2 regions of the Acetobacterium sp. MES1 genome follow, and region 2 is predicted to be linked to the other one. Evidence: riboswitches for the same ligand, from Rfam matches in the RefSeq annotation. Region 2 holds a riboswitch; the other holds the start of a gene.
The links. A riboswitch is a leader RNA that binds a small molecule or an ion and turns the genes downstream of it on or off. The one in region 2 is predicted to bind molybdenum cofactor.

Region 1 (16,830 bases), on a different contig from region 2:
CACTCGTTGCCTAGTTGGACTTTTTATCTTCTTTGTCCAGCTTTTGTTTTTGCGCCTTTTTTTCATCTTCTGCAACATTTTCTTCGCTTTGTTGTTCGTTTCCCTTCTGACTTCATGAAGTCTGTCTGTTTCTTACCGCCGAATTCTCTGAGCTCTAAATCTTTTTCATTTCGCAATTACCTATCAATTATTATTATTTTTTGATCGCTTCAAACGGGCATTTTTCGAAACAGACACCACACTTGACACAGACAGTCGGGTCAATGACAAAGGGGATTTTTTCTTTTTTGTTACCGCTAATGGCGTTAACTGGACAGTTTTTCGCACAAAGTCCACAGCTCTTACAGTTTTCTTCGATAATTTCATAAGCCAATAACGCTTTACAGGATCCGGCTGGACATCTTTTATCGCGGATATGCGCTTCATATTCATCCCGGAAATAATGGAGCGTGCTCAAAACCGGGTTTGGAGCGGTTTGTCCCAGGGCGCACAAAGATGATGCTTTGATATCCCGGGCCAGAGTTTCCAGTTCGTCAATATCACTCATGACACCTTTACCCAAGGTGATTTTTTCCAGAATATCTTTCATGCGTCGGGTTCCTAAGCGGCAGGGGGTACATTTTCCGCAGGATTCATCAACAGTAAATTCCAGGAAGAATTTGGCGATATCAACCATACAGGTGTCTTCATCCATAACAATCAGCCCACCGGAGCCCATCATCGCACCCAATTCGATTAACGATTCATAATCGATGGGGGTATCAATATGGCTGGCCGGAATACATCCACCGGAAGGTCCACCAGTTTGTGCGGCTTTAAATTGCTTGCCGCCAGGGATACCACCGCCGATTTCATAAACAACTTCCCGCAGGGTCGTGCCCATGGGGATTTCCACTAAACCAGTGTTATTGATTTTGCCACCAACGGCAAATACCTTGGTACCCTTGCTTCTTTCAGTACCCATGCTGGCAAACCAGTCGGCACCTTTTAATAAGATAACCGGAATATTGGCAAATGTTTCAACATTGTTCAGGATGGTCGGCTTTTGCCACAGTCCTTTAACCGCTGGGAATGGCGGTCGAACCCGTGGCTCGCCACGTTTGCCTTCAATGGAAGTCATCAGGGCGGTTTCTTCGCCACAGACGAATGCGCCAGCACCCAAGCGGATTTCCAGATCAAATTTAAAACCGGTATCTAAAATATTATCGCCTAATAAGCCATATTCACGGGCCTGATCAATGGCAATTTGGAGCCGATGAACCGCAATCGGATATTCGGCCCGGACATAGACAAAACCATGAGTGGCACCGATGGCGTAGCCAGCAATGGTCATCGCTTCAATAACTGAGTGGGGATCGCCCTCTAAAACACTTCGATCCATAAAAGCCCCGGGATCGCCTTCATCGGCGTTACAGCAGACGTATTTTTCATCGTTAATCTGCTGGGCTGCAAAATCCCATTTAGTACCGGTGGGGAATCCGCCGCCGCCGCGGCCTCGCAGACCAGAATCTTTGATGGTCTGGATAACCTCGCCAGGAGACATTTCAGTCAGGGCTTTGGTCAACGCCTTATAACCATCAAAGGCAATGTATTCATCAATTTCTTCAGGATTAATCCGGCCGCAATTTCTCAGGGCAACCCGTAATTGTTTTTTGAAGAAACTGGATTTTTCAATATCTTGTTCGTCTTCCTGAACCTGGCTGCTGGCTTCCAGCAAGCGGGTCACCAGACGGCCTTTTAAAAGATGTTCTTCGACGATTTCAGGGACATCTTTCACATCCACCCGGCAGTACATCGTACCTTCCGGGTAAATAACCATAATTGGGCCTTCTTCACACAGCCCAAAGCAGCCGGTTTGAACAACCTTCACTTCAGCATCAAGTTGATTTTTAACCAGCTTTTCATTTAATTCAGTCATTATTGCTTCAGAATTTGAAGAGGTACAACCTGTACCACCACAAACTAAAACATGGGAACGAAACAATTGCATGTAGTTTTCCTCCTCGTAAAATTTATATTATTGATTTTCTTTTAGGGTGTATTCTGAGCAAACCTTGCCGTTGGCCAGATGCTCCAAAACAACTTTGGCAACCTTTTCGGGTGTCATATTTACGTAGGTAACCTTATGACCTTCTTTATCGATGATATCAACAAGCGGTTCTAAACTGCAAACACCAATACAACCGGTAGCAGTGACCGTCACATTATGGATATCACGTTTTTGGGTTTCGGTTAGAAAAGCTTGCATGACTGGACGAGCGCCAGCGGCAATCCCACAGGTCGCCATGCCCACAACCACTCGGATTGAATCATTGTCAGTACGCATGCCCACTTCTTTTAACGTTTTTTCTCTGATGGCCTCTAGTTCGGCAATGGTTTTCATAGGACACTTCCTCCTTCAGTTTTACAGCCTTCAATAATTTCGGGAATATCGTCTTTAGTCAGACGACCAAAAACTTTTCCATTAATGGTCAAAACTGGCGCCAAGCCACAGGCACCCAAACAGCGACAGTCTTCAAGGGTAAATTCACCATCCTCGGTTGTTTCACCGACCCCAATTGCCAGAGTTTCTTTTAACTTGTCCAAAATCGGGCCAGAGCCTTTGACGTAACAGGCTGTTCCCATACAGATGGAAATCTTGTGCTTGCCCTTTGGATTCAAAGAAAAGAATGAGTAAAATGAAATTACCCCAAACACCTCTGAAATAGGGACATTCATTTCTTTGGCAATGGTTTCCTGGGCTTCTACTGGTAAATAGCCATATAGTTCCTGGACCTCATGTAAGATCGGGATTAGTGCTCCCTTTGAATTCTTGTGCTTGGCAACGATGTCGGTAACTAAATGAGTTCGTTCATCTTTTTCCATGCAACCACGTGCATTTGCGTTCATAAAACCGCCTCCTTAAAGTTTTTTGTTTAATGAATTATAAAAATTCAAAAAAATAAACTCTAATCTGTGGAGATTAGAGTTTAAAACTAATGTAAAGGATTGCATGCCGGGCAATCCAAATAAAACAGCAAAATACAAATATTAGGAGTTACAGAATACAAATATTTTGCCCTTTTATTTTATAGTTTCTCCTTTCCACAATGGGAGGCATTACCGTTTCCAGTAATACCCTACGGATCAATGGTTCATAGATCGCAAAACAACGCAAACCCTTAGACTCCATTGATTTGGAGTAAATTCAATATTTGGTCACATTATACATGGGTACATATTCTTTGTCTAGCAAAGAATAACACGGAAAATATCGTAAAAATATAATATGTACGAAAATAAGAAAATAATACGAGGACTTTTTTGCGTCAGAAAGATTTTAGAATTGCTCAAAAAATGGTCGTAAATATGGGTTTTTAAATAAAAATATGCCAAAATAAGATTGAGTACGATCATTTTTGGAGATTGGTGATTTTCGTGATCAGCTAGAATCTCAAATCGGCGAGGCGCTTACAAGAGCTATAGACACGAAAACAGAAAAGCTTTAAAATCGATATTAATGAAATAAAGTGCAATGAGTTATTTTACTCGTTTTTTTTCCTAATTTTAGAATTCCAGAATTTAGAGGAAAATTTTTCCAGATTTCGAAGAACTGCAAATGATAATTTAATTTTTTTACACGGACTAATAAAATTTTTTAAACTTCCCATTTTTGAATCCCAAATTCTTCAAAGTGGAGGATGACGAACGGACACAAAACAAGATGGTCGAAAATTAAATTAAATAGTCGGAATAGATTTCACCTGAGAAAAGAGAGCGACACCCATAATTATTAAAGGTTGAAATAGTATTTTAAAGCCATTTGTCAGATAATGATCAGGAAATAAAAAGCTGTTTGTTACATAACAAACAATATTTTGGCGAAAAATATCGTTATCGATGAATTTAAGTAATCCAAATAATTCCTTGTTAAACATTTGACAAAAAAAGTGCTTTAATTTTAATTGCAAATTCATGCTACATTCGATATAGTTATTTATAGTTACGTTTTATATTGTATTACTTTGAATGAAATGTTATTGTCATTTTGTTGCTGTGAGATTGTTAATTTTAAGCCAAAGTACAAAAAAATCCTGATGGGGTAAAATTTCAATGGTTTTGGGGTGACGGCGATGTTATTTCTGATAAAAAATTTGACAGTTACGGACATCGAGTTTATAATTCAAAAGTTAAAAAGGCGAACGATAACATCGTTAAATAAATAATTAACAATGTTTAAATTTTGATATTTTGTTAAGTTTCTTTTGTCTGACAATTAACAAACAAATTATTGTTGGAGATAAAAAAATTCTCGATAGGTAATCATAATTATGAATGATGGTGTAAAATTTAGTAATCACTGCCTCCAATAAATGCGGAAAGTTTCAACAAATACCCTGATATTATGTCGCTTTTTAAGCAATATAACTTAAGAAACTTTAAGTAAAGTCGAAAAATACATAAAAATTCGGGTATTTTTGAATGAAATCACACGTACTGGGAATAAGATTTCCCTGAATAATCGTAAAAATCAAATTGTTAAATATCGGGTTTATTCAGATTAGAAAGATTCAGAGAATAATTTTAAATGCATTTAACAATATGGAGTAATGCCGTTCAAAAAAATTTTTTGGAAAAAAGCGGTGTTTCATTAGCAGAATTCAATTCTAAAGAAAGCTGATAGGGATGCAATTATAACGGAACAATGGTATGATTTATTTAGAATGATCGGATAATCAAAGCGAATGACTTTCTCGACTCAGTCGAGAGGATGGGAGTATGTGTGAACTGGGATTGTTTAATTGTCGATGATGAAGTGGAGCTGGCGAAAGCAACCTGTGAATATTTTGAAATGTTTGGCCTGACCTGCGCCGTTGTGACCAATTTTGAGGAGTGCGTCTTGTTCATGGAAAACAATCAGGTTAAACTGATTTTGCTGGATATTAATCTGGGAAATGACAGCGGCTTTGAATTGTGCAAAGCACTCCGGAAAAATACTGATGTGCCGATTCTCTTTATTAGTGCCCGACAGAGTGATGATGACGTCCTGATTGCCCTGAATATCGGTGGTGATGATTACATTAAGAAACCCTATTCGCTCAGCGTCTTGCTGGCCAAGGTAAAGGTCATCATCAAACGCTATGATGGGGTGGGGCAAAAAAACTGGAGCAGTGATGAGTTCAGCTTGCAATCAGACGGGCCGGATCGTTGCGGCAACCTGAGAATTGATAAGGACGCCATGAAGGTCTATCGCAATGAAGAAGATGTCGGTTTTAAAACCAAGGAATTCAAGCTGTTTTTATACCTTTATGAAAATAAAAACCGGGTGATTGCCAAAGATGAGTTGTTTGCCAAAATTTGGGGGGATGCATTTTTCAGTGACGGTACCCTGAATGTCCATATCCGCAAAATTCGCGAGAAAATTGAAGAAAATCCCAACCAGCCGCAGTTGATTAAAACTATCTGGGGGATCGGATATATGTTCGAGACTCAGGAAAACCAATAGCACTGGTTGCGCTTTTTACATAAAAGAGAATATTCAGTCGAGGAAATGTATGAAAATAAGAAATATGGTGATTCTGTTTACGGTGATAATAGTTGGCGCTTATCTAGTCGCAATCACCACCATCAATACCAGCCAGATCAATCAAGTGGATATTACCGAGATTAACCAGGTCACTAAAACCATTGAGCAGGACTGGAACGCTGGCGATACAAAAAAATCCGGTACGAAGGGGGAACTGGCCTACCAGATCGCCCTGGTGACGGAAGAAACCTATCAGGCTGTCTTATTTGACGCTATTAAGAATCATCAGACGATCATCGATTTGACCAAAACTGCAGCAGATGGCCAGCAAGAAATGCTGGGAAAGATCATCTTTTTGACTGACGGCAGTGAAGAAGCAACCATGAAAAAAAATCTGACGATCCTGATTACCCTTACCTTTGGGCTGGTCATGATCATGGTTTATCTGCTTTTGGGGCGGGTGCATATATCAATTCTTAAGCCCTTTGGGGTAATGAAAGAGTTTGCCCAAAAAATTGCCGACGGCGATCTGGAGTTCCGGCTGCCGATGGACCGGGGCAATTATTTTGGGGCTTTCACCGAAAGTTTTGATCTGATGCGGGAAGAACTGAGAAAGGCCCGGCAGGGCGAATATCAGGCCAATATCAGCAAGAAAGAGCTGGTGGCGGAACTGTCCCATGACATTAAAACCCCGGTGGCTACCATTAAAGCCATCTGTGAGCTGCTTGAGATCAAGCTGGCAACCGTGAAAAAAGAGGATTTGCCGGGGTCAACGGCAACAACGACCCTCACCGAAAGTCTTGAAAAAATTGCGGTGATCGATGCCAAAGCAGATATCATTGATGCGCTGATCAGTAATCTGTTTCATGCCACCCTGGAAGAACTGGAAATGCTGAAGGTCAATGTCAGCGAGCAACCCAGCACCGTGATTATTAAAATGTTCAAGGAAATGGATCATTTCGGGAAAATCCGCTTTAAAAATGACTTGGCGGAGTGTCTGATTTTTTGTGATCCGCTACGGCTGGGTCAGGTGATTGACAATGTCCTCAGCAACTCCTATAAGTATGCCAATACCGATATCGATATCTGGTTCGATCTGGACAAAACAGACAAAAACCTGACCATAAAGATCAAAGATTACGGGGCGGGAGTGGAGCCCGATGAATGTCCGCTGGTATGTGAAAAGTTTTTTCGGGGGTCCGGGGAAACGGTCCAGAATACCCCCGGTTCCGGGCTGGGCCTCTATCTGGCCAGGCAGTTTATGGCCGCCATGGGTGGTAGCATCCGCTGCTATAATGAGGAGGGCTTCACGGTGGAACTGGACATCAGGGTGGTGTAAGAATCTTCCCAGTTAAGAAATAGATAAGGATTTAATAAGAGTTGGCAAAAGACCGATTAAGAACATATGAAATATAATTAGGCCATGGAAAGCAAAAGCCGACCATGGTCTTTTATCTTTGGGATAAAGATCCAATCAATCAATCGGGAGGAAGATATGTCAAACACCATTTTAAAAGCAGAAATGCTCAGTAAAACCTATTCAAACGGCAGCATCATGCAGCACGTTTTAAAAAATCTCAACATTGAAATCAAAGCCGGTGACTTTACTGTCATCATGGGGAGCTCGGGTTCGGGAAAATCGACCCTGCTTTATGCCCTGTCGGGGATGGACAAGCCGACCCTGGGAACCATCGATTTTAAAGGCGAAGCGATTTCCAACTATTCCAATGATCAACTGGCGGTGTTTCGTAGAAAGCATTGCGGCTTTGTGTTTCAGCAGATCTATCTCAATGATACCATGACGGTGCTCGATAATATTATGATTTCGGGCTTGCTGGTCAGTCGCAACAAAAAGGCCGTCGCCGCCCGGGCTAAGGAACTCCTCCAGCAGGTGGGGTTAAGTGATGCCAGCTATCAAAAATATCCCTCTCAGCTTTCCGGCGGCGAAGCCCAGCGGGTGGCGATTGTCCGGGCGCTGATCAATGCCCCGGAAATTGTCTTTGCCGATGAACCCACCGGGGCGCTCAATTCGACCAATGCCATCAACGTACTGGATGTGATGACTGAGGTCAATGCCGCCGGTCAAAGCATTATCATGGTGACCCATGATATTAAAACGGCCCGCCGGGCCAACCGCATTCTGTATTTAAAAGATGGGGTCATCATCGACGAGCTGAGTCTGGGAACCTATCGCAAGGATGATCCGGATCGCCATCAAATCCTCCGGGAATTTCTGGAAAGGATGGGTTGGTAAGATGAGCATTCTGATGATTGCAACCAACAATATCAAAAAGGCCAAGGTGGCCACGGCCACCCTGATCATCCTGATTGCCATTGCTACTATCTTTCTCTATGTGGGAATCTCGGTGCTGGCCAATATGGATCGCTTTATTGATCAGAAAAATGCCCAAACCAATGGTGCTCACCAGGTTTTTATTACTGATGGTGTCCATGATCAGAAAATTCAGGAAATTTATCAGTCCATTGGGGGCTACTCCTATAGCGAACGGGAAGAGGGGATGATATCGATGTCTTCCTCATTTCAGAATATTAACACGGGGGAAGAGGCCAACAGTATTCCGGCGGTCTTTTTAAATCTGGATACCGCCCGGAAAATATCTCAGGTTAAGATCATTGATCAGGCCGAGAATATGCCCCCTAATGGAGTCATTGCGCCATATGTTTTAAAAGCAGCTAACGGTTATCAAACCGGCGATACCCTGAAAATGACGGTGGATGAAGTCAGTACTGAGCTTGAGATCGCCGGTTTCTATGAAGATTTGATGTTTGCCAGTCCTTCCAATGTCAGTATGTATAAATTATATGTAGGCGAACAGCAGTTGCAGGAGTTTTTGGCGCAGCCTCAGTATGGGGCAAAATGCAGTTATTTTTCAGTGATCACCGATGACATTAATGATTCCGAAGACTTTGAAACGGAGTACATCAAAAAAATAAAAACGATTCTGCAAGAAGGTACTGGGAGTTTTGCGTCACTGAGTTATGGAACCATGAAAACAGGGGTTTCAATTTTTATTAACATCATTATGGCAGTGCTGGTATCTTTCTCAATGATCATTTTGGCGATTGTGGCCATTGTCATCAAGTTTTCCACCACCACTCACATGGAAAACAACATAAAAAATATTGGTACCCTGGTGGCCATGGGCTATACGACCCGACAGATCCTCGGTTCGATTCTGATGGAATATTTGCTTTTGACCGCCGTCGGATTTACCGTGGGACTGGCTACTGCGCTGTTGATTTCGCCGGTGATTACCAATGTTGTGTCATCATCAATCGGGCTGCGCTGGGCTACCGGGCTTGATCCCCAGGCGGTGCTGGCAAGTTTGGGTGTGATTGTGCTGGCGGTATTAGGGATTTCCTATTTCAGTGCGGCAAAAATCAAAAAAATCACCCCCTTAACAGCCCTGCGCAGCGGCATCGAAACCCATCATTTTGGGAAAAACCGCATCCCCCTGGATCAGACCAGGTTGAGCCTTAATACGGCCATGGGTTTTAAGTCACTGATTTTCAATAAACGGCAGAATCTCATCGCCGGGCTGATCATCATGCTACTGAGTCTGGTAACCGTCTTTGCGCTGGCGTCGTACTATAATTTTTCGGTCGATAAAACCGCCATGATCAAACTAATCGGACTGGAAACCGCTGAAGTTGAAGTGAATGCCGTAGATGATGAAGAAACAATCTTTGCAGAAATTGCCGCAATGCCGGAGGTCGAAGATACCATCCGGTTAGTTTCCTTTGATGGCGTGATTAAATTTAAAGATAAGGAAAGCAGTGCCATGACCCGAGTCACCGAAGATTACAGCCGCCTGAAAGTTGATACCTGTGTGCAGGGCAGGATGCCGGTACATGATAATGAGATAGCCATCACCAGTATTGTGCTTAGTAATCTTGGTGCTCAAATGGGGGATACGGTGTCGATCGACTATAACGGCACCATTCGGGAATTTCTGGTGGTGGGAGTCACTCAACAATTTAATATGCTGGGCCGCGGCGCTGCCATTACCACCGCTGGAATGAAAAAACTGCTGCCATCCTATCGGGAACAAAATCTGATGGTTTATCTGGCTGATGGTCAGGATACCGAAAAATTCATCACCAAAATAAATAATCAATATGGATCCGAGAAAATAAAAACCAACAGCTATTTTGAGTCCGTCGAGATGATGTTGGATTCCTTTGAAGCGTCGATAAAAATTATCGTCACTGGTTGTTTAGGGATAATTGCCGTGATTATTGTGTTCGTTCTGTTTCTGGTGATCCGGGTGCGGATCTTGCGGGAGCGGACCCGACTGGGGGTTTCCAAGGCCCTTGGTTTTACCGCCAATCAGCTGATCGGGCAGATCTTAATCAGTCAGATGCCGATTATTATCGGGGCTGCGATGGTCGGGGCCATTGCTGGCTATTTTGCCACCAATCCGATGCTGGCACTGATGCTGGCCGCTAATGGGATTCTCAATTGCGATTTTTATGTCGATCCCAGCCTGGTAATACTCACCGCTGTCGGAATCAGCCTGCTGGGACTGGCAACGGTGTTGATTGTTGCCGGCAAGATCAGAAAAATCAGCTCCTGCCAGATGTTTGAAGAAGGGGTGGATTAAGACTGATGACGGAGCTCGGAAACAGCGAGCGTCAGAAAATCGCTGGCTGCGCCGGAACTGTTCTCAAGAGAAGCATGATCCACTATTGAAAAAAGGTGACGCAACTGGTATGATGAGAAAAATGCCCGTTCAGAATCAGGCAGTATGAGGAAGCCGGATTGGAACAGAGAGGATTGTGACCCATGCCATTTGAAATCATCCGCAACGATATTACTAAAATGACGGTGGACGTCATCGTCAATGCCGCCAATACCGGCTTGAAAATGGGCGGCGGGGTTTGTGGGGCGATCTTTGCCGCTGCCGGGGCCGAGGCGCTCCAGGCCGAGTGTGACCAGATTGGTGGCTGCCCAGTGGGCGATGCCGTGATCACTGACGGTTACCAGTTGCCGGCAAAAAAGATCATCCATACCGTCGGGCCGGTTTGGCAGGGCGGTGGTGCCGACGAGGCCCGACTGCTGCACCGGGCCTATACCCGTTCGCTAGAGTTGGCCCTGAAACATCATTGTAAGAGCATTGCTTTTCCCTTGATATCGTCGGGCATCTATGGCTATCCCAAGGATCAGGCCTTGAAGATTGCGGTAGTGGCCATCACAGAATTTTTGCTGGAACATGAGATGTTTATTTATCTGGTGGTTTTTGATAAGAAAGCCTTTGCTTTCAGTGAAAAGCTATTTACCGATATCGAAAAATTTATTGATGATCATTATGTGGATGAACATCCGATTTATGAACGCAATATGGAATTCGAGCCGGAGTTGCCCAGCTATAATCGCAGCCAAATGCGGGCTCAAGTCGAAAAATTGGCCGAAACCCGGCCCTTTATGCCAGCTCCGGCGGTATCAGTCAAACGAAGTCTGGCCGATGTGCTGGGCCAATTGGATGAGTCCTTTTCAGAGATGCTGTTGCGGCTGATTGATGAAAAGGGCATGACCGATGTCCAAGCCTATAAAAAAGCCAATATCGACCGGAAACTGTTTTCCAAGATCCGTAGCAAGAAAGATTATAATCCCAGCAAGGCCACTGCCATCGCCTTTGCCATTGCCCTGGAGCTAAGCCTTGACGAGACCCATGATCTGCTGGGGCGGGCGGGCTATGCCCTGTCCCACAGCCATATCTTTGATCTGATCATTGAATATTTTATCAGTGCCGAAAATTATAACATCTATGAAATCAACGAAGCCCTCTTTGCCTTTGATCAGGCATTGCTGGGGGCCTGATTGTCGTTTTAAAAGCGACCACCAGCCAGACCAATCGTGCTATTCTCTACTTATCAAAGAAACGGAGGATAATATCATGAAAACAAACCAAACAAGTAAAACGGAACTGGTCTTTATTCTGGATAAAAGCGGCTCGATGTCAGGATTGGAAAGCGACACCATCGGTGGTTATAATGCGATGCTTAAAAAACAGCAACAGGCGCCTGGCGAGGCTCGGGTCACGACCATACTTTTTGATGATGGTTACGAAGTGCTTCATGACCGGATTGATATTCATGGGGTTGCCCCGATTACTGAAAACGACTATTATGTCGGCGGCTGCACCGCCCTGTTGGATGCGATCGGAAAAACCATTCACAAGATTGCCAATGCCCAGCGTCATACTCAGCCGGAGCATCGCTCCGATCAGGTCATTTTTGTGATCACCACCGATGGCCTGGAAAACGCCAGCCGGGAATATTCCTATGAAAAAATTAAGCGTCTGATTGAACTGGAGAAAACCCAGTATCAGTGGGAATTTATTTTCCTGGGGGCCAATATTGATGCCATCGAAACCGCCGCCCGGTTTGGGATCGGTGCTGATCGAGCCGCTAATTATCATGCCGATAGTCAGGGAACCCAACTGAACTATCGGGTGGTCAGTGAGGTGGTCAGTGAAATGCGGGCCTGCAACCCGATTCCGGCCAACTGGAAGGCTGAAATTGATGAGGATTTTGAACTACGCAAGAAAAATAGGTAACCAGAGTAAGAAAACGGCAGGTAAGGTTAGCTTATCTACCGTTTTTTTGAAAGTGGTGATATTTAAAAATCAAAATGGGCTGTCAGGTAGGTCTTGCCATTCATTTGATAAAACGATATGATAATAACAATACGAATATAAAAGAATGGAAAAAATAAAGTGGCATCGAAGAATAAAAAATATACGTGTATGAAAGAATTGGAGATCTTCAGTATTCTGACTGACACTGAAAAAAATGCAATTTATGGTTTAGCCAAGGGTGGTTTGCTTAAAAAGGGTGAATTATTATTTTGTCAGGGTGAGGAAGGAGAAAAGGTTTTTTTAATTCAAACCGGGAAGATTATGTTGCAGAAATTCACTAAAGACGGGACGAAAATTGTCATTGACATCCTAAAACCGGGAGATTTGATTTGTGAAAACATTATCTTTGAAGACATTAATTATCCATTTAGTGGTATCGCTCTGGAAAACAGTTATATCTGCGCCTGCTCTAAAAAAGAGATGGTTGAATTAATCAAAGATCCAGTGATTCTTGAAAAAATATTTTTTAGCATCAATAGCAAAATGATGGAATACACTGAAAGAATGACCAATAATGCCTTAAAAGATGTTCAGGATAAGGTTTATAATACCTTAAAGCAGATTGCTGGCCGTCATGGACGAATAACTAATCTTGGACTGGAGATTGATTGCTATTTAAGCCATGAAGATATCGGGTTTCTGGTTAATGCATCTCGGGTTTCGGTGACCCGTTCAATCAATCAATTAATTGAAATGGGAAAGCTGGAAAAAAATAATCGACATTATATTGTACATGAGTAAAAGTGTAGCCTGCTATACAGAAAATAGTTTCATTTAACGATATAATTTAACCAGAATACAATTCTGGAGGTCAAGATGAAAAAAATAGTATGTATCAGCGGTTCACCGGTTAAAGACAGCAATACGGACAGAATGCTGAAGAATATTGGCGAAAATGCGGGGGTGGAATATGAGTTCATTAAACTGAGTAGCCGGATTGTCCGGCCCTGTTTAGCGTGTAAAGCCTGTGTGACAACAAATAAGTGTGTTCAGAACGACGATTTTCAGGAAATAAGTGAATTAATCTTAGGCGCAGAGGCTGTAGTTTTCGGAGCATATACGCCCTATGGCATGATTGACGCTTTCTCAAAGGCATTCTTTGAGCGGTTATGGTCGATGCGACATATCAATGGTTTAAACAATGGAAAGTATGCGATCACCGTGGTAACATCACTTAATCGGGATGTAGCGGATCAGGTTAATCGGGAGATTGCCATGGAAATGGTCATGGAAGGGTTTATTTTACTGGATCAGTTAGTTATTAATGGCAGTGTTCCCTGTTTAAGTTGTGGGTATGGGGAAACTTGCAAGAATTCTTTTGCCCGCATGCAGGTCGGCGAAAAAGGTTCGGTTTCTGAAGCAAGTTGTTTCGATGTGGAAAACCAAAGCGTTTTTGAGAGAGGTGCAGAATTAGGAAAACTATTGGGCGATTACCTGAGAGATGACCAATTATTTGATCGGGAAGATCACCAAAAGAACATCGCTGGAATGATGGAAAAAATGATGCCGGTCATGGACAAGGGCATTCGGCAATGGCGGGAAGAAGAGCTTGCCAGTGTTAATCGAGACACAAAAAACAACTGATGGCCGGTGGATTTTGATCCTGAAAACCGTATTGAAAGGCAGAAACGATGTGGTTTAAAAAACGGGATGAAACCGATAGAAAGCTAAGTTGATGAATATAGAACTTGATTTAGTTAGGTAATATTACAACAGCCTCTAAATACCCAAAAGTATTTGGAGGCTGTTGTATAGAAGGAGAAAACAGCTAAATTTCGCACGTTTAGAATTCTCATTTCACACGCATGCGGTTTATTTCCAGTGAATGGCCCGGTTTTCCGTCGCCAGGGCGGCTTCTTTAATCGCTTCGCCGATCGTGGGGTGAGCATGGATGGTAGAGATGATTTCTTCCACCGTGGATTCCAGCCGCAGTGCCAGGGCACCTTCGACAATCAGGTCGGTGGCCCGGGGGCCGAGAATATGAACGCCCACCACTTCTTTATACTTTTTATCAGAGATGATTTTGATCATCCCCTCGGTAGACCCCATAATCAGCGACTTGCCATTGGCCGCCAGCGGAAAGCGGCCGATGGAATAATCTTTTTCCCGACCCCGGATATCTTCTTGAGTCAGACCCACACTGGCGAATTCGGGGTTGGTGTAGACACAGGAGGGGTTGGTTTTTTCATCATAGCTGGCCTCATGGCCCATGGCGTTTTCGGCGGCAACTTCCCCCTGCTGCGAGGCCACATGGGCCAACATTGTTTTCCCCAGACAATCGCCGATGGCGTAAATATTGGGGACGTTGGTCTGCATTTTTGGATTCACCAGAATGCCCTTTTTATCGGTTTTGATGGTTGTGTTATCCAGTCCCAGTGTTGATAATTCAGCTTTTCGGCCAATTGCCACCAATACCTTTTGGCCGCTGATGGCACTTTTGTTGCCATCTTTGTTGATGTTAACGGTCATCTGATTGTCATTGCCGTCAATCGATAAGACCTGGGTACCGGTTAAAATCTCAATCCCATCCCGCATCAGTTTTTTTCGTAGCATTTCTCCCAGTTCGCCATCCATCAGCGGCAGAATCCCCGGCTGCATTTCGACAATCGTTACCTTGGAGCCAAACTGATTATAAACTGACGCCATTTCCACACCAATGACGCCGCCGCCGATAATGACCAGACTTTCTGGAACCTGAGCCAGTGACAGGGCGCCGGTGGAATCGATGCAATCGGGATGGTTGATCCCGGGAATCGGTGGCAGGGCAGGGATTGATCCGCTGGCAATGATAATTTTATCCGGCCGTAGTTCGTCCGTTTTTCCCGATGCTTCCGTGACCAGCAAGACGTCATCGTTTAAAAACTGGGCATTGCCAGTGATGAGCTTGACGCCATTGGCCTTTAGCAGGCCCTTGACGCCGCCTGAAAGCTTGGTACTGATCTGTTCCTTATGTTTTTGAATTTTCGTCCAGTCAAAACCTGCTTCAGGGATGATTAGGCCAATTTGGGCAGAATTTTTGGCTTCGGTCAGCACCTCGGCAGAATGGAGCAGGGCCTTGGTGGGGATACACCCCACATTTAAACAGGTGCCCCCCAGCTTGTCTTTTTCGATCAGGGTAACCTGGGCGCCCAGCTGGGCTGCCCGAATGGCCGCCACATATCCTCCGGGGCCACCGCCGATGATTGCTAGATGTGTCATAGATTTACCTTCTTTCACAGTCTTAAACCAGCAGTAGCGAGGGGTTTTCAAGATATTCCCCGATCCGCTGCAGGAACTGAGCAGCCAGCATGCCGTCGATGATGCGATGGTCAGCGGTGAGGCTCAGATTCATCATTGGCCGGATGGTGATTTGACCACCAATAACCACCGGTGTATCAACCATCGCATCAATCCCTAAAATTGCCAGCTCCGGTTGATTGATAATCGGTGAAAAGGAAGTGATCCCATAAGCCCCCAGGTTAGTCAGGGTAAAGGTGCCGCCGACCAGGTCATCCATTTGGGTGCAACCGGCTTTGGCATCGGCAATCAGCTTTTCAGTTTCAGCAGCGATTTGAGAAAGCGGCTTGCTGTCGCAGTTTTTCACATTGGGTACCAATAGTCCGGAATCCAGACCGATGGCCAGACCGATATGGGCGTGAGGATGAAGGACCAGGGTATCATCAACCAGGCTGCCGTTAATATGCGGATACTCCAGCAAGGCCTGGGCGCAGACCTTCATGATAATATGATTAAAGGTCAGCTTGAGCCCCCGTTTATCAAACTCCGGTTTTAGTTTAGCACGGAATTCTTTCATGGCAGTGGCATCGACTGGCCGGGTATAGGTGACCCGGGGCGAGATACTCCAGCTTTCGCTCATCCGTTTGGCGATGGTTTTACGCATACCTTTAAGCAGGATGGTTTCTGGGGCCGTTTCGATTGTTGACGATTCAGTTAACCGGGCGGCCACATCTTTTTTCATAATCCGACCATCGCCAGCTAGGGTACTTAAATCAAGCCCCGACGCTTCAGCCATTTTTTTAGCAACCGGAGAAACAGAGACTTTCTGGTCAGCTTCGGCTACCGGGGTATAATTGTTGACATCGTCCACGGTGATGCTGCCCTTGGCACCGGTGCCGGTGATTAAGGAAAGATCAATGCCCTTTTCTTTAGCCAGTTTTTTAGCCAGCGGGGATGCATTGAGGCGCCCGCCAGCGGTTTTGGCCGATGTTTCACTGCGAACAATAACCTCGATGGGCGCTGCTTCCTCAGCCGCCTGGGGAGTTGTACCGCCGGATAAGCCGGAAATATCTTCATTGGCTTCACCAATGATGGCAATCGGTTCCAGACAGGTAACGGTGGCACCGTCACCCTCGATGATTTTTAGCAGTACCCCGGCTTTGGGGGATTCAAATTCATTGGTCAATTTATCGGTTTCGATTTCGCAGAGAATATCGCCTTCAGCAATGGTGTCGCCAACAGCTACATTCCAGCTGCCAATGGTGCCTTCTGTCATTGTCAGCCCAAACTTGGGCATGACGATTAATTGTGCCATAATAACCTCCGTAATTTTTTGATTTCATGGATAACCTTAAAAATTAAGCCATCACTTCCTTGACGGCATTGTAGATGTCGACGTCGTTGGGCAGGACAAAGTTTTCCAGGTTGGGCGCAAAGGGAATTGGG
Region 2 (16,830 bases):
ACTAACAAGACCATGATACATCCGAACATAATGGTTGACAAGGCATTGATTTTGGGGTTGATGCCAGCCTTGGCCATGGAGTAGATGGTGATGGACAGGTTACTGACCCCGTTGCCAGCCGTAAAAAAACTGATTACAAAATCATCAATGGATAGGGTAAAGGCAATCAGGGCGCCGGAGGTCACACCGGGTAGAATTTCCGGGAACAGTACCTTCCAGAAAGCCTGTCGAGGCGTTGCACCGAGATCCAGGGCGGCCTCGAAAATATTTTCCGGCAGCCGGTTAAACCGGGGCAGCACCGCCAGGATCACATAGGGAATACAAAAGGTGATGTGGGCAATAATGATGGTGGTAAGGCCCATTTTCATGCCAATAAAAATAAACAGCGACATCAGGGTGATCCCCATGACAATATCCGGTACCAGCACCGGAATGTTATTGAGCAACAGGTAGGGGCGTTTCAGTTTAGAACGCATCCGATAAATGCCCAGAGCTGAGACTGTTCCCACAAGGGTGGAAACAGTGGTGGCTACTACGGCAATGATCAGGGTATAATATAAGGCCTGGAGGATGTAGCGATCCTGAAAAAGCATCACATACCATTTCAGGGTAAAGCCAGCCCAGGGCCCCATGATTTTTGAATCATTGAAGGAATAAATAATCAATACCAGAATCGGGGCGTATAAAAACAGCAGGATCAGACCAAAGGCCAGGTTTTTAAAGAACTTTCTCATAGCAGCTGCCCTCCAGTGTCAAGTTCTTTCCCGGTAATTAAACGGGCAATACCGAGAACCAGAAAGATTATCGTCATCAGAACCATTGATATTGCTGAGCCGAAGTTCCAGTTGTTCAGGGTTAAAAACTGCTGTTCAATGAGATTACCAATCAGCATGTATTTGCCGCCGCCCAAAAGGTTTGAAATGACAAAGGTGCTGACTGCTGGCATAAAGACCATCATACAGCCGGAAACAATTCCGGGCAGACTGAGCGGTACCTTGATTTTTAGAAACATCTGGAAATGGTTAGCCCCCAGATCGGTGGCGGCCCGCAATAAATCCGGGTCGATTTTTTTTAAGGACGTGTAAATGGGTAACAGCATGTAGGGAAAAAAGTTATAAACCATGCCTAGAATCACCGCTGATTGGGTGTACAGCAGACTGACATCCCGGAAGCCCAGCAGCCCGAAAAATCGGGAGATCAAACCGCTGCCGCTAAGCAGGACCATCCAGGCGTAGGTACGCAACAAAAAATTGACCCACATGGGAATGATCATCAACACAATCATCATATTTTGGCGATGGCCGGGTAGGGAAACGATCAGGTTACCCAGAGGATAGGCAATCAGAAAACAGATCAGGGTAGCAATGACGGCATATAAAAACGAGCGGTATAATAGTTCCAGATACACTGGATCCATAAACTGCTGATAGTTTTCCAAAGTAAAGGTGTAGATCCCGGCCTTAAAATCCGGGTTGGATAAAAAGCTGAACCAGATCACCACCAACAGCGGAACCGCAATAAAAATCAGCATCCACAGACCATAGGGATAGGCGATGTATTCCTTAAATGATTTCATGGTCGTTGTCCTTTTTCATGATGTGAATATTATTGGGGTCAACCTGGATGCTAATTGGGTCTCCGGCGAAAAATTCCCGGGTGGTGTGAATCAGCCAGTTGATGCCCTGACAGGTCATGACAATTTCATAGTGCATCCCCAAAAAGGTCACCGTTTCAATGAAACCATCAAGAAAGCCAACGCCAGGGGGGAGAATTTCGATATCTTCCGGACGGATGACGGTGAGCACGGCTTCATTTTCCTCAAAGCCTTTATCGACACAGGGAATGGCCACTTCCTGAAGTTTAACCAGACAGTCTTTAAGCATTACTGCCTCGAGAATATTGCTTTCGCCAATAAAATCAGCGGCGAAGGCGTTTCGGGGTTCATTGTATATGTCCACCGGTGAGCCGATCTGCTGAATCCGGCCGCGGTTCATAATGATGATGGTATCGGACATGGTCATTGCTTCTTCCTGATCGTGGGTGACGTAAATAAAGGTGATCCCGGTTTTTTTCTGAAGATTTTTCAGCTCCAGTTGCATATTTTTGCGCAGCTTGAGATCCAGGGCTCCCAGGGGCTCGTCCAGCAGCAGCACCTGGGGATGATTGACCAGCGCCCGGGCAATGGCGACCCGTTGTTGCTCACCACCACTTAGGGAATTGACATCCCGTTGTTCATGGCCCTGAAGATTAACCATTCGCAGCATTTCTTGAACCAGCCGATCGATTTCGTCTTTGGATTTCTTTTGAATTTTTAGTCCAAAGGCAACGTTGTCATAGACATTTAAATGGGGGAACAGGGCATATTTCTGAAAAACCGTATTAATCGGCCGTTTATTGGCCGGGATAGTGAGCAGGGTTCGTCCCTCAAAAAGAATGTCTCCAGAGTCCGGGGTTTCAAATCCCCCAATCATTCGCAGCAGGGTGGTTTTACCACAGCCGCTGGGGCCGAGGATGGTCAGAAATTCATTGGGGCGGATGGAAAAATTAATTTCATCAATGATGGTTTTATCCCCATAGTGTTTAACCAGGTTATTAACTTGTATAATCTTTTCGGTATTTTTTTTCAATTCATAAATCCTCCGTGGTATCGAAACCATCTATTTAAGCAAAAAAATCCCCAGGCTTTCCCCAGGGTTGATTAAGCGATTCATTGCTTATGGATAAGCACTATTACAATAATTTATTCTAACATGTAATCAAGCGGATAGCAATGAAATTAGAATTGGCAACCGGGATTTTTAAATGAAAAAAACAGAGTCATGCTCCGTTGCCAGAAACATGACTCTGTTGGTGTTGTGCAGTTTGGGTACAGCTATAGAATGCTGGTAATGGTAATATTCAGGAAGGCCCGGTTACTGAGATCGAGTTCGAAAGGGGTCACATCTTCGCCGTCTTTCTTAAAGATCCGAACCTTGGGTCGCATCGAAAAGTTCTCATAATTCTCAATGATAATTCCAGTCAACCGGTTACTCAGTTCCACACAGGTGCCAATGGGATAGGGGGCAATCTTGCGGATAAAGACATCAACCAGATCCGGATCGAAAAGGGTATGGGAGGCACCCATAATGTATTCGATGACTTCCGAGGGAATGATGGCCTTACGGTAGGGGCGGTCGGAGGTCATGGCATCATAGACATCGGCAATGGCGATGATCCTTCCAAAGAGCGAAATTTTCTCTTCTTTTAAGTCATTGGGATAGCCACCGCCACCGAATTTTTCATGGTGGTCGAGAATCCCGATTCGGGCGGACAAATTGATATTTGATACTTTTTTGATATAATCATAACCCAGGGTGGAATGGTTTTGCATTTCACAGGATTCGTCATCAGAAAGTACCCCGGCTTTACAGAGAATATCTTTCTTGACAAAAACCTTGCCGATATCGTGCAGAATTGCACCGATACCCAGATCGCATAATTGTTCCCGGCGTAAGCCCAGGGCGGTTCCCAGAACGATGGAAAGGACAGCGACATTCACTGAATGGAAATAAGTATAGTCATCAAAAACCTTCAAATCCACCATGTTGATAACCATGTGGCTGTTTTGAAGAATCTCATCAACAATGGACTCAATCTGCTTTTGCATATCATTAAAGGTATTCTTTTTCAAAGAACCTTTACTTTCGGTGGTAATAAAGACGTCTTTTACACATTTTACGGTTTCAGCGCGAACCCGGTCATTGATGATATTGATGATTTGAATGTCTTTGGTCAGATCGTCTTCAACATAGATGCCATTATAATTCAGTTTTTTTATTCGTTCGATATAATCTTCAGTCAGAACCGTATCTTTGGCAAGTATCAGCTCACCCCGTTCACCCCAAAGATTATTTCCTAACATCATTCCTTCACGCAGGCAAAATGTTGGTACATATCTCATGGCTTTCCTCCCAATATAATGGCCTGGTATAAAGTCAGGACTTAGATAATAATTATAACTATAAGATCCCTGTTTTTGCAATCAAAATTTCACGTCAGCTCAGATAAAAAACAGGAATAAAAAGAAATTTAAGTTTAATATGCCTTTAGTTATGAAAATAAAACCTTAAAATCGATTGAATGAGATAAATTCATCGATGGTTGGGTGGGTGGAAGCCATGATTTTTTCCGGGGTGTCGGAAAACAGACAGGCGCCCTGATCGAGAAAAGTCAAATGGGTACAGATCCGGAAGGCCTGGCTGAGATTATGGGTGATGATGATAATGGTCAGGCCCTGGTCTCGATTTCGTTTTTTAAGGGCGGCTTCAATGAGCTGGATGCTTTTGGGATCGATATTGGCAGTCGGTTCGTCTAAAAAAAGTACCTGCGGTGAAAAAGACAGGGCCCGGGCCAATGCGGTTTTTTGGGATTCGCCACCGGAAAGGCGGCGGGCATTCTGATTTTTGATTTCACTGATATCAAATTCTTCCAGCAATTGCGACACGGTCTGATGGAGCCGGTCTTTTTCATAGTTGCGGATTTTTAACGGGTAGGCAATATTTTCATAGACGGATCGCGAAAAAAGCGTAGGGGTATGGGTGGAGTAGGTCATTTGGGAAAAAATATCCTGACATAAGGGATGATCATTATAGCGCACCGTACCAGAGGAGGGGGTGATCAGGCCAGCCATTATTTTCATCAGGGTCGTTTTTCCGGAACCGTTGGGGCCAATAATACCATGAATTTGGCCGGACTCAAAAAACAGCTCACCATATTGGCCATCCAGATGAAGCACTTTTTTTTGTTTATAGGTCTTAACAATATGGCTAGTCTTGATATTCATTCTGATCTCCCATGATAAAGTGATATAAAACAGAATTGGTGATAAACGAGATGGTCATCAGAATCAGACCCATGGCAATGGAAACACTGTATTGGCCCATGTTGTTATTCATGGCGATAAAGGTGGTCATCACCCGGGTGAAGCCCCGGATATTGCCGCCAACAATCATAACGGCACCAACTTCCGAAATGGCCCGACCAAAACCGGTTACCAGGGCAATCATAATGACCCCTTTTAGCTCCAGAACCAGCAATATCAGGATATTAAGTCCCTGGGCTCCCAATGTTTTACCGGTTTGCACCACCTCGTAGCCGCTGGTGCTGGCATGGTTAAAGACGATGCCCATAATAACCGGCGTCACCAGAATGGTTTGGGCAATGATCATGGCGGTAGGGGTGTACATCAGCTGAAACTGGCCGAAGGGTCCCGAACGGGCCAAAAAGAGGGCGGTAAACAAACCGATGATAACCGGTGGAAACGACATAAAGGTATACAGCAACCGGGATACCACTTTTTTGCCTCGAAAATTATTGATTCCCAGAATGATGCCAAGGGGCACCCCAATCAAGGTTCCGTAAAGGGTCGATGAAAAAGAGACGAAAAGCGATAAGAGAACAATTTGAATGATTTCAGGGTCAAAGGAAAAAATCAGCCGAAAGGCTTCAACAAAACCATTGAGTATGTAGTCCATTGATTTCTCCATAATGAGATCCTGGAAGATGACATCTCCCAGGATCTCAATTGATTGTTATTTTTTAACAGCGTCCGGAACAAATAGTTGATCGCCATTGACTTTATAGGATGCGATCAGTTCCTGAGTTTCAGGAGATACGATCCAATCCACAAACGCCTGGGCACCTTCGGCATTGATCTGGTCATTAATACTTGGCGAGACGGCAATAACCCCATATGGGTTATTAAGCATTTCATCACCTTCGCAGACGATTTCCAGATTAGCCATGGTGTCTTTCATGTTGGCGTAAGTGGCCCGGTCTGCCAGAGTGTAGCCCAGTTTTTCATTGGTGACGGTCAGGGTTTCGCCCATCCCGGTGCCGGTTTTTATGTACCAGTCACCAGCTGGAGTAATATTGGCAGCTTTCCAGATTTCCAGTTCTTTGGTATTGGTGCCGGATTTATCATCCCGGGAGACAAAGGTTGCGGGCACGGCGGCAATGGCGGTAAAGGCTTTAACTGCATTATCAGCAGCTGTCGTTTTGACCTTGGCCGGGTCTTCTTTTGGTCCCAGCACCACAAAGTCATTATGCATAACGGCAAAACGTTCAACCCCATAACCGTCTTTGATAAATTGTTCCTCCTGGGTGATGGCATGTACTAAAAGGACATCAGCCTCACCAGCTTTCCCCATTTCCATGGCTTTACCGGTGCCCACGGCGACAACCTTGACGGCAATTCCGGTTTGGGCCTCAAAATCGGGCAGAATTTCTTCCAGCAAACCGCTGTCCTGGGTGCTGGTGGTGGTGGCCAGAATGATTTCTCCATTGGAGCCGGGCTCTAAGTCTTTTTTTGCCGGAGTACAGCCCAGCGTACTGAGGGCAATGGTGCAAACAAACAAAACAATAACCAATAGTGACAATTTCTTTTTCATTTTTTTCCTCCTAAAATATTTTATCAAAAGAGCAGATACTCTAAAGACGACAATAAAGAGAAGTGAATCCAAAAAAAATAATCGATTGCTCAAAAAACAATCGAAAATTCTGCGTTAACCATCCTCTACACACTGGAAAGCATCGTCATTTCTAACGAGACTCTAACGATTGATAAACCATAGAAAACCGTAGGTTCATCAATTCGGATTGTTTGTTTTCACTATGAAACCGTATTTAATTGATTTTATTATATCAAATCAGATAGTTTGAGTCAAGCCTGCAGTGGAATTGTGTCTTTGCGTTAGTAAATACCCAGGAACCGATCATTTATTCACAGCAACGGGAATGACCCTTAAAAAAAGCGCACAAAAGTGCTGCGTGTAGCGAAAAATTGATCAAAAACTGTACGTTTTTTTATCCTTATTTTGATCTCATTTTGTAAAATGTCTTTTACCATGACATTTTTGCCCAGCCGTTGACAGACAAAAAATCTGATGATACCATGAATCAATCAGATTGAGCTAGAAATTTTGATAAAGGAAAATGTGATGAAGACAATAAGAGTATGTGTTGGCAGTGCCTGTCATGTAAATGGATCGTATAAGGTGGTGAAAGCGATGAACCAGATCATTGATCAGCGGGGGCTGGGGGATGAGGTTGAACTGGTGGGATCGTTTTGTATGGGAAAATGCACCGAGGGTGTGGCTGTGGAATGTGATGAGATCATCTATGCTGTGTCTGTTGACAATGTGGAAGAAGTCTTCGAGAAAATTATGGGGGGAAAATAATTGAGTATTATCAATTTTTCAAAAAATAAATGCCGTAATTGTTATAAATGTATTCGCAAGTGCCCGGTAAAAGCCATCAAGCTTAAGGACAAACATGCCCAGATTATTCAGTCCATGTGTATTGGCTGTGGGGTCTGTATTGCTACCTGTCCCCATAACGCCAAGGAAATTCATAGTGATGTCGATACCATCAAGCAATGGCTAAAAACCGAGCAGGTGGTACTAAGTCTGTCGGCGGTATTTCCGACGGCTTATTATCTGGATCATCCCCGCCAGTATCTGGGAATTCTTCGGGAGCTGGGCTTCACGATTATCGAGGAGACCTCGATTGGCGCTGAGGTGGTGGCTAAAGCCTATGCCGATGAGTATCGCAGTGATAAGAAATTTATTATTTCGTCATCCTGTGCGGCGATCAAAAACCTTATTGAGATTTACTATCCTCAGTATCTCTCATCGCTGAGTCGTCAAGTCTCGCCGATGATTGCCCATGGCAAGATTCTTCGTGAAAAATACCCCAATGCCAAAATTGTCTATGCTGGCTCCTGCCTGGCTAAGAAAATGGAGGTACACGACAAGGATGTCCGGGGCATCATTGATGGGGTTTTAACCTTTGATGAAATTGACAGCTGGATTAAAAAAGAAAACATCATCCCCAATAAAATGCCGATGGAAGAATTTAATGCCATTGGTACCAACACCGGACGGCTTTATCCGATTACTGGCGGATTGGCTAAAAACAGTGTCGAAAACCTTGATGGCAGCCGGAAAATTTTGCGTATTGATGGAGTCAAGGACTGTATGGAGTTTCTCGATGAGATTCACCAGCTGGATAAAAAATACTGGATCGAAATGAACGCCTGTGAGGAGGGCTGTGTCAATGGCCCGGGTAATATTCACAGTCCGCTGTCTAAATATGAAAAGGTGGAGATGCTGCAGACCTATATTGATTTAAACAGTAAAAAGGAACCCTCCACCGATATTCCAGCGGTTGATACCAGGCGTTCATTTCATAAACGGCCCGTTCATCATCTGGGCGAGGTACCGACCGAAGAGCTGGAAAAAATCCTCAACCAGATGTCCAAATTTACGGAACGGGACGAACTGAATTGCGGAACCTGTGGTTATGAAACCTGTCGGGATAAGGCCCGGGCGGTTTATTGGAATATGGCGGAATTGGATATGTGTCTGCCACTGATCACCAGTAAGACCGAAGCCATTTCGAATTTGATTATCACCACCACCCCCAACGCCATTGCGGTGCTGGATAAAAAATTTCGGATTATCGAGTTCAATGCTGCGGCGGAACGCCTCTTTAATATGAAAAAGGAAGATGTGATGCGTTACAATTTTGTCGACGCTCTGGATTACAATCCCTTTAGAAAACTCAATCATGACCGGGGCAATACCTATACCGGCAAAGGTCACTACGAAAGAGAAAACCGCACCTTTATGGAAATCTTGACCTATATTCCCGAGCAGGAGCTGTATATGGGAATATTTATTGACATCACCCGCCAGGAAAAGCAGGAGCAGGACATGCAAAAAATTCAGGAAGAAACCCTGAAAATGGCCCAACGGGTTATCGACAAACAAATGCGGGTTGCCCACGAAATTGCTGGCTTACTGGGTGAAACCACGGCTGAAACCAAGGTGACCCTGACCAAGCTCCAGAAAGTGGTAACCAGTCGGGAGGTTGAAGTTTAATGGCGTTATTTATGGATATTGCCAGCGATAGTGTCAACAAGGTTCATGAAGAGCTTTGCGGCGATAATGTGGAAGTTCGGATCAATGATGAAAGTGTCATAGTGGTGCTGGCTGATGGCATGGGCAGCGGCGTCAAAGCCAATATTCTGGCAACCCTGACCTCTACCATTGCGGCCACCATGCTGGAAGAAAAAATGGGGATTATGGATGTGCTCGAAACCCTGGAAGCAACCCTACCCAAATGCAGCGTTCGCCATATGGCTTACTCGACCTTTACGATTGTGCAGGTATTTAGAAACCGGATGGCTTATATTCTGGAATTTGATAACCCGCCACTGGTGTTTATCCGGGATGGGGAGATTATCGAACTGGAACGAAAAGAAATTGAATTCCAGGGAAAATCGGTTTATGAAACCTCAATGGAAATCGAAAAAGGCGATATTATGGCCTTTTTCAGTGATGGTGTGATTCATGCCGGGATTGGCCATTTGTTAAACTTTGGTTGGCAATGGGAAGAAGCGGCGGATTACGTTCTGGCACGCTCCTATGAAAACAAAAAGGCCAAGGACATTTCGATGGCACTGGTGGATACTTGCTACAACCTTTATGGCGAAGAACCGGGAGATGATACCACGGTGGCCGTTATTAAGGTGGAAGAACGAAAATATATCACCATTTTTTCGGGGCCACCGCTGGATCAGGAGAAGGATGCCGAGATTAAACGGCTGCTGGAGCGGGCCCGGGGCAAGAAGATTGTCTGTGGCGGAACCGCTGCCAATATTGTGGCCCGGGAATTCGGCGAAGAGGTCAAGGTTGATTTTTCGACCATGTCGGATCGGGTGCCGCCGATCGCTACCATTAAAGGGATCGATCTGGTAACAGAGGGGGTATTGACCCTTCAGGAAACCTTGCGGATCTGTGAAGATTATATGAATAATCGTTGTGGTCGGGAAATATTTCAGGAAAAAAACGGCGCATCGATGCTGGCAAATATTTTAATGAACGAATGTACCACCATTGATTTAATCATGGGGAATTCGATTAATCCGGCCCATCAGAACCCGGATTTTCCGGAGGAACTGACGACAAAATGGCGGGTGACCCAAAAACTGATAGATATGCTGCGGAGCATCAATAAAGAAGTGAATATCATCTACGTTTGATCAGGACAAATCATGGCAGCATAAAAAAATCGAAATTTTATCAAAAAGAGAAGCGGAACACCCCGGTGAGGGTGTTCCGCTTCTAATATAATATGCTTTGAGGAGAAAAGCTATATTCTTTATTTACCCAAATTTTTTTAATTAACACAAATAATCAAAAAAACATTATTTTTTTAGTTGTTTTTTTAAGACGGCAAAATGGTAATAGCTGTATCCAGCCCCAAAAACAATGGCGCAAATGGCAAAATAAAGGCCAAACAACGGATTCTGAATGCCTCCGGAGAAAATGATCAACGAGCCAATGGCAGCCAGAAGAGGACAGATCAGGCCCCGGAACAGGCTTTTGATTTCTTTTTTTCGCCACAGTGAAAAAACTTTATAGTAGAGGCCCAGGTACAACAGATAGCTGGCGACAACGGCGATTTCGGAAATATCGGAATTCGGAAACAGCTTATATTTCTGAGCAAAATAATGAACCATCAACCAGAATCCAACAATGATTAGGGCAAAAAAAGCTGAATTGACCGGAAAATCAAAGTGAGACGAAATCTTCGTCATTGCTTTGGCTTTAGGGATCATTTGATCCAGACCCAAGGCATAAGGCATCCGGATCATTGCCATGACCAAGCCATTGAGGGTTCCCAGTACCGAGATGAACACAAAGAGCATCAGGATTTTGGCGCCACTGGGACCCAAAATCATATTGGCAGCATAGTCCAGATGGGCATCGCCACTGTTCATTATTTCGGTCGGCCCCACCAGATTTGAAATGCCCACAAAATAAATAATGTAAAGCACCAGAATAATCATCGGACTGATGACCAGGGCCAGGGGCAGATTTCGTTTGCTGTTTTTTATTTCATAGGCCACTGAAGTGGATATAATCCAGCCGTCAAATGAAAAGGCAATCGGGGCAATAGCCGCAATCCAACTGGTAGAGCCGATTTCAGAGATGGCTGTACTGGTGAAATGGTCTGCGGTACCGCCAAAGATCAGACCGGCAAAGCCGATGATAACCAACGGAATCAGTTTGATGACCATGGCGGCACTTTGAAAATGACCGCCAATTTTGGCTGACAGAATATTGGTGGCATAAAGCACCAAAAAACAGCAGATCCCCACCAGAATCTGAACTTCCAGAGTCTGTTCGACATTAAAGAGAATGCAGAAATAAATGCCGGAAACCCAGGCCAGAATAGCGGTGATGGTGGGTAAATATATAAAGGTCTGGAACCAGCCATAGGCAGAACCCATGCTGGGGCTGATAAATTCCTTGGCGTAGGAAAGAACGCCGCCGGGACGATCGGTTCGGGCTGCCAGTTCAGCAATGGTTAAACAACCAAAGACAATGCTGATGGCTGCAATGACGAAGACCAGAATACCTAAAAACACATTGCCGCCGGTGGCGACCAGAATATTATCGCTTCGAAAAAATATACCAGAACCGATAACGACGCCAACAATCAGCGCGATGGCGGTAAATAAGTTGTATCGTGACTGTTGCATGGTAACCTCCAGGGTTTGGATTCCTGACAATTAGTAAAAGCCTTGGTGTGATTTCTTATTGCCTGAAAAATGATTTTAAAATTTACTTGGTACCGAAAAGGCGGTCACCGGCATCACCTAAACCAGGTACAATGTAAGCGTGGTCGTTTAAGTGATCATCGATGGCAGCGCAAAAAATCGGGATATCAGGATAAGCGGTGGTGACGGCTTTGATCCCTTCCGGGCAGGCCAGAATATGAACCACCTTGATATTGGGGCAGTTGGCTTCTTTTAATAGGCGAATGGTATGGATGACCGAAACCCCGGTGGCCAGCATCGGGTCGACAATTATGGCTTCTCGTTCGGCAATATCAGAAGGCAGTTTCTTGTAGTATTCCACCGCCTGGAGCGTTTCGGGATCACGGTACAGACCAATGTGACCGATTTTGGCCTTGGGGATGATGTTGGTAAAACCTTCCACCATGCCCAAACCTGCCCGTAGAATAGGGACAATGACCACATCTTTTTCGGCCAGTACTTTTTGGGTTGTTTTGCAGATGGGTGTTTCAATCTCGATTTCTTTAAGCGGAAAATTCTTGGTAACCTCCCAGGCCATCAGGCTGGATAGTTCTTTCACCAGTTCCCGAAACTCCCGGGACGGTGTTTCCATCTTTCTCAGGTGGGTTAATTTGTGCATGACAAGTGGATGATCCACGATCGTTACATTTTGCATGATAATCTCCTTTTATTGTTAATAGATTAATAATACGATAATTGACTGAATAATTCTACAATTATTTAAGAATTATTTGTTGACACTTGGGAAATAAGGGTTAAAATGAAATAATATGATAAAATTCAAGAGGAATAGAAATTTTTAAAAAGGAAGGTGACCTGAAAAATGAAAGAAATTAAATTATATACTTGGGCCCACTGTCCCTATTGTCGAGCCGCCAAACAACTTCTGGATGATAAGGGTTTGAAGTACACCGAAATTGATATTTACAATGATGTGCAGACCCGGCGCCAATTACAGGATCAGACCAATCATTATACGGTGCCTTTTGTCTTTATAGGGGAGACATTTGTTGGTGGTTTTTCAGAGCTTAAAGAAATTGAGTTTAGCGGTAAACTTGATGAATTATTATAAGGTGAGGTTAAGATGGCAGCAATAACATTCAAAGTTGTAGAAGAAATCGGTGTTCTCAGCGAGTTGCCCAGTGGTTGGCAGAAAGAGCTGAATTTGGTTAGCTGGAATGAACGGGACCCCAAGTATGATATCCGGGATTGGAATGCAGATCACGAAAAAATGCGTAAGGGCATCACGTTGACTGCTGATGAGCTGGTTCAATTGCGTGATATCTTAAACGGTATGGAACTTTAGGAAATAAACAGTAAAAAGCGTATCTCACCAGATGGGGAGATACGCTTTTTTTTAGGTTACTTGATGGGTTCGGCGCAATTGGCGGAGCCACTGCTCTGGAGCATCTCCAGGCCGTGATCCAGGGCTGGCAGAATGGCTTCAAGGTTTTCTTTGACGGCTTTGGGGCTGCCGGGGAGGTTGATGATCAGGGTTTGCTTGCGGATACCGGCGGCACTGCGGCTGAGCATTGCTTTGGGGGTGATCTGCAGGCTGTGATAACGCATCGCTTCGGGGATGCCGGGAGTCATCCGGTCACAGACGGCAATGGTGGCCTCCGGGGTCCAGTCCCGTCCGGAAAAGCCGGTGCCTCCGGTAGTCAGAATCAGATCCAGATGGTCTTCATCGGCCCAGGTTATCAGGGCAACTTTAATGGTGTCCAGATCATCCGGAAGAATGATGGTTTTGACTACCTCATAAAGTTTGGTTTCGGCCAGCATCGTTTCAATCATCGGACCGCTTTTGTCTTCCCGTTGGCCCTTCGAGCCCAGATCACTTAAGGTCATTATTCCAGTTCGATACATGTTTTCCTCCTAAATATTAAATGTAAAAAAGTCATTGGCCAATAAATCGATATATAACAGTTTGTTTCGCAAAATTTCTTCTTTGCCGGTTAGGACTTTCAAGGCTTCAGATACCTGTAGCGATGCTGCCAGAGCCGGAGTAAAGGATGGGTTGCCCAGAGCCTTGGAGTCGTATTCTTTTTCACCGTCATAGAGTCGGGACAGGGTATCATCTTCCGGAAAAACGGTGGTGATCTGGGCAAACCAGCCGCCGATGGCACCGTGGATCAGGGGGATGTTCTTTTCCTTACACAAGGTCTGGAGGGTCAGCCGGGCTGGTACATTATCCAGAGCATCCATCACCAGATCGGCATCGCCAATCAAGGAAAAACCGTTTTCCTCGTCGAGAAAATCGTGATAATAGGTGGTCGTCACTTCTTTATTGATCAACTTGACCCGGGCTGCTGCCGCTTTAGCTTTGGGGGTGCCAATATTTTTCTCGGTTGAGAAAATCTGGCGGTTCTGGTTGGAATCTTCAAAGACATCACCATCAATCAAAATCAGTGAACCGATCCCGACTCGGGCCAGCATCTCAATGATATAGCCCCCCAAACCGCCACAGCCGACGATACAAATTGTGGCACGTTGAATGCGCTCAAAGTCCTGTTCGGAAAAAGCTGGAAAATTGCGTTCATAACGTGACATTGCGCCACCTCCTTAAGTCCAATAAAAACTATTCATTTTAGTATAACAATTTTTAACGAAAAATTAAAGTCTTGAATTGATATTGTTTTTTCTGACAATAACCGTTAGAATAGAAAGCAGACACCGAATGAAAAAAATGGTCGGTAAGGAGAAAAAAATGGAGTTATTAAAAGTAAAAACCATTGATGAGATGAAAAAAATTATCAATGAGTCATTTATAGATATCGCGCTAGAGAATGAAACCATTGATTTAAGCCATGGATTAGGGCGGATACTGGCGGCTGATCTTGTATCGACTATCGATGTTCCGCACTTTGATCGGTCCGTGGTTGATGGGTATGCGGTGAAACTAACCGACGTTCAAGGAGCGTCCCAGGCCATACCGGGCTTTTTAAGAATCGCCGGAGAAGTCCAGATGGGCAAAGAAACCGCCGAGCGCCTTAACCAGGGTGAAACCTTCTATGTTCCAACTGGGGGGATGGTACCAGCCGGTACTGAAGCCATGATTATGATTGAGTATACTGAAAAACTGGGAGAAAAAGACCTGGCCATTTACACCAATGCCGGTGCCAATGAAAACATGATGCAAATTGGTGATGACATCAAAAAGGGGGAACTGGTTTTTTCCCGGGGCCATCAGTTAAGACCTCAGGACATCGGCGTTTTATCGGCTTTGGGTTATTTGCAGATCGAGGTTTTTAAGCGTCCCCGGATCAGCATTATTTCCACTGGTGATGAAATCATTCGGCCTGGTGAAACACCTAAACCTGGGGAAGTGATTGACATTAACACCCCGGCGCTGGCAGCGGTGGCAACACGTTTGGGCGCCGAGGTCATCTCAACCGCCTACGCCAGAGATGACCGTGAGGAGATTCGCTTAGCCGTGCAAAAGGGCATCGAAAACGGCGAGATGGTGATCCTTTCTGGTGGAAGTTCGATGGGCGAAAAGGATTATACCGTTCAGGTCATTGATGGGCTGGGACAGGTGCTGCTCCATGGTCTGGCAGTTAAACCGGGAAAACCGACGATTTTGGGAACCGTTTCGCAAAAACCGGTAATCGGTTTACCGGGCCAGCCAGCCGCCGCTATTATGGTGATGATGATCGTACTACAGGAATTTATGCGCTTGTATTATGGACAGGATAGTGTAAACGATCTGACCGTCCAGGGGGTGCTGACGGAAAATGTTCATGCTGCCCCGGGCCGACGAACTTTCCAGACCGTGGCCATCAAAAAGACTGAAAATGGCATCGAAGTCCGGCCTACTCACGGTAAATCGGGTATGATTACGCTGTTATCCTATTCCGATGGTTATATTGAAATTACCGAAAACGAAGAAGGAAAAAATATTGGCGATCAGGTTTCGGTAACCCTGTTTTAAAAAGCTCGCAGACGTACTATTCACATTTGAACTGGAGGGAATAATGAATACTGAAAATACCGGAAAAAAAGACGAACGGAATTTATATTTAAAAAATGAAGATCTCAATCTGGCAGTGTCCAAGTATCTGGCCTTATTATCCTTTGCCGAAGCGCATCAAAAAGGCCGTGTTCTACCCGTCATCGAAGCCCAGGGCTGGGTGACGAAAGAGCCTGTTTTTGCGAAAATTTCATCGCCCTATTATAATGCCTCGGCCATGGATGGCATCTGCGTGGAAGCCATGGCGATGATTGGCGTGGACGAACGTCATCCCCGGACGTTGATAAAAGGAAGCGATTTTAATTTTGTCGATACTGGAGATGTAATTGCTGATCCCTACAATGCGGTGGTGATGATTGAGGATGTGATCATAAAAAGTGATAATGAAGTCAGCATCAACAATCCGGTTTCGTTGTGGCAGAATGTCCGGCCAATTGGTGAAGATATCGTTGCCGGAGAGTTGATTATCCCGGCTTTTCACCGGGTTCGCCCAATCGATCTGGGGGCCCTGCTAGCTGGCGGCATTACGGAGATTGAAGTGATGGACAAACCCCGGGTGGGGATTATTCCCACCGGTACCGAACTGGTGGAAGCCGGGGAAGCGATGGCGGTAGGAAAAATAATTGATTCCAATACCCATATGTTTGCGGGGCTGGTCAAAGAATATGGCGGCAAAGCCCGACGTTACCCGACAGTACAGGATGACTACGAGGTGATCAAAAAGGCGATCATTAAAGCTGTTGATGAAAATGATGTGGTGCTGATTTCCGCTGGTTCCTCAGCCGGAACCGAAGACTACACCCGCAAGCTGATTGCAGAACTGGGTGAAGTAGTGGTTCACGGCGTCGCCATTAAACCGGGAAAACCCGTGGTTTTGGGAATGATTCAGGGAAAACCGGTGATCGGGATTCCCGGCTATCCGGTCTCTGCCTATTTTGTCTTTGAAAGCTTTGTTAAACCGGTAATTCTGGCCTTTAACCATCAGATCCTGACGGAGGGAGTCACCATCAAAGCAGTGCTTTCAAAACGTCTGATGTCATCGCTTAAGTATCTGGAGTTTGTCCGGATGAAATGTGGTCGGGTCAATCAGCGCTTTGTGGCTACGCCGCTGGATCGGGGCGCAGGGGTGACCATGTCATTGGTTAATGCTGACGGTATTTTGAAGATTCCCAAAAATGTCGAAGGGTATGAAGCCGGGGAAGAGGTCGAGCTG

Region 1: another riboswitch for molybdenum cofactor. It lies ahead of BI182_RS02930 (NADH-quinone oxidoreductase subunit NuoE family protein); the one in region 2 lies ahead of BI182_RS08750 (ABC transporter substrate-binding protein).

What each region holds. Positions count from the first base shown of each region.
Region 1 is NZ_MJUY01000009.1:62,937-79,766, reverse strand. Features, by position in the region: partial or broken gene nuoF (NADH-quinone oxidoreductase subunit NuoF) at 194-2,002, opposite strand; gene BI182_RS02935 ((2Fe-2S) ferredoxin domain-containing protein) at 2,018-2,383, opposite strand; gene BI182_RS02930 (NADH-quinone oxidoreductase subunit NuoE family protein) at 2,380-2,889, opposite strand; molybdenum cofactor riboswitch at 3,062-3,194, opposite strand; gene BI182_RS02925 (response regulator transcription factor) at 4,763-5,485, shown strand; gene BI182_RS02920 (HAMP domain-containing sensor histidine kinase) at 5,535-6,845, shown strand; gene BI182_RS02915 (ABC transporter ATP-binding protein) at 7,002-7,760, shown strand; gene BI182_RS02910 (ABC transporter permease) at 7,762-10,131, shown strand; gene BI182_RS02905 (macro domain-containing protein) at 10,314-11,348, shown strand; gene BI182_RS02900 (vWA domain-containing protein) at 11,425-12,087, shown strand; gene BI182_RS02895 (Crp/Fnr family transcriptional regulator) at 12,247-12,909, shown strand; gene BI182_RS02890 (flavodoxin family protein) at 12,985-13,752, shown strand; gene lpdA (dihydrolipoyl dehydrogenase) at 13,981-15,366, opposite strand; gene BI182_RS02880 (dihydrolipoamide acetyltransferase family protein) at 15,389-16,699, opposite strand; gene BI182_RS02875 (alpha-ketoacid dehydrogenase subunit beta) at 16,743-16,830, opposite strand, start outside.
Region 2 is NZ_MJUY01000025.1:58,649-75,478, reverse strand. Features, by position in the region: gene BI182_RS08780 (ABC transporter permease) at 1-734, opposite strand, end outside; gene BI182_RS08775 (ABC transporter permease) at 731-1,576, opposite strand; gene BI182_RS08770 (ABC transporter ATP-binding protein) at 1,563-2,627, opposite strand; gene BI182_RS08765 (HD-GYP domain-containing protein) at 2,873-3,940, opposite strand; gene BI182_RS08760 (ABC transporter ATP-binding protein) at 4,106-4,822, opposite strand; gene BI182_RS08755 (ABC transporter permease) at 4,806-5,513, opposite strand; gene BI182_RS08750 (ABC transporter substrate-binding protein) at 5,571-6,428, opposite strand; molybdenum cofactor riboswitch at 6,533-6,649, opposite strand; gene BI182_RS08745 ((2Fe-2S) ferredoxin domain-containing protein) at 6,978-7,217, shown strand; gene BI182_RS08740 ([Fe-Fe] hydrogenase large subunit C-terminal domain-containing protein) at 7,218-8,921, shown strand; gene BI182_RS08735 (SpoIIE family protein phosphatase) at 8,921-10,084, shown strand; gene BI182_RS08730 (APC family permease) at 10,250-11,590, opposite strand; gene upp (uracil phosphoribosyltransferase) at 11,673-12,302, opposite strand; gene BI182_RS08720 (glutaredoxin domain-containing protein) at 12,471-12,719, shown strand; gene BI182_RS08715 (YdbC family protein) at 12,732-12,953, shown strand; gene BI182_RS08710 (MogA/MoaB family molybdenum cofactor biosynthesis protein) at 13,010-13,513, opposite strand; gene BI182_RS08705 (HesA/MoeB/ThiF family protein) at 13,523-14,197, opposite strand; gene BI182_RS08700 (molybdopterin molybdotransferase MoeA) at 14,355-15,578, shown strand; gene BI182_RS08695 (molybdopterin biosynthesis protein) at 15,622-16,830, shown strand, end outside.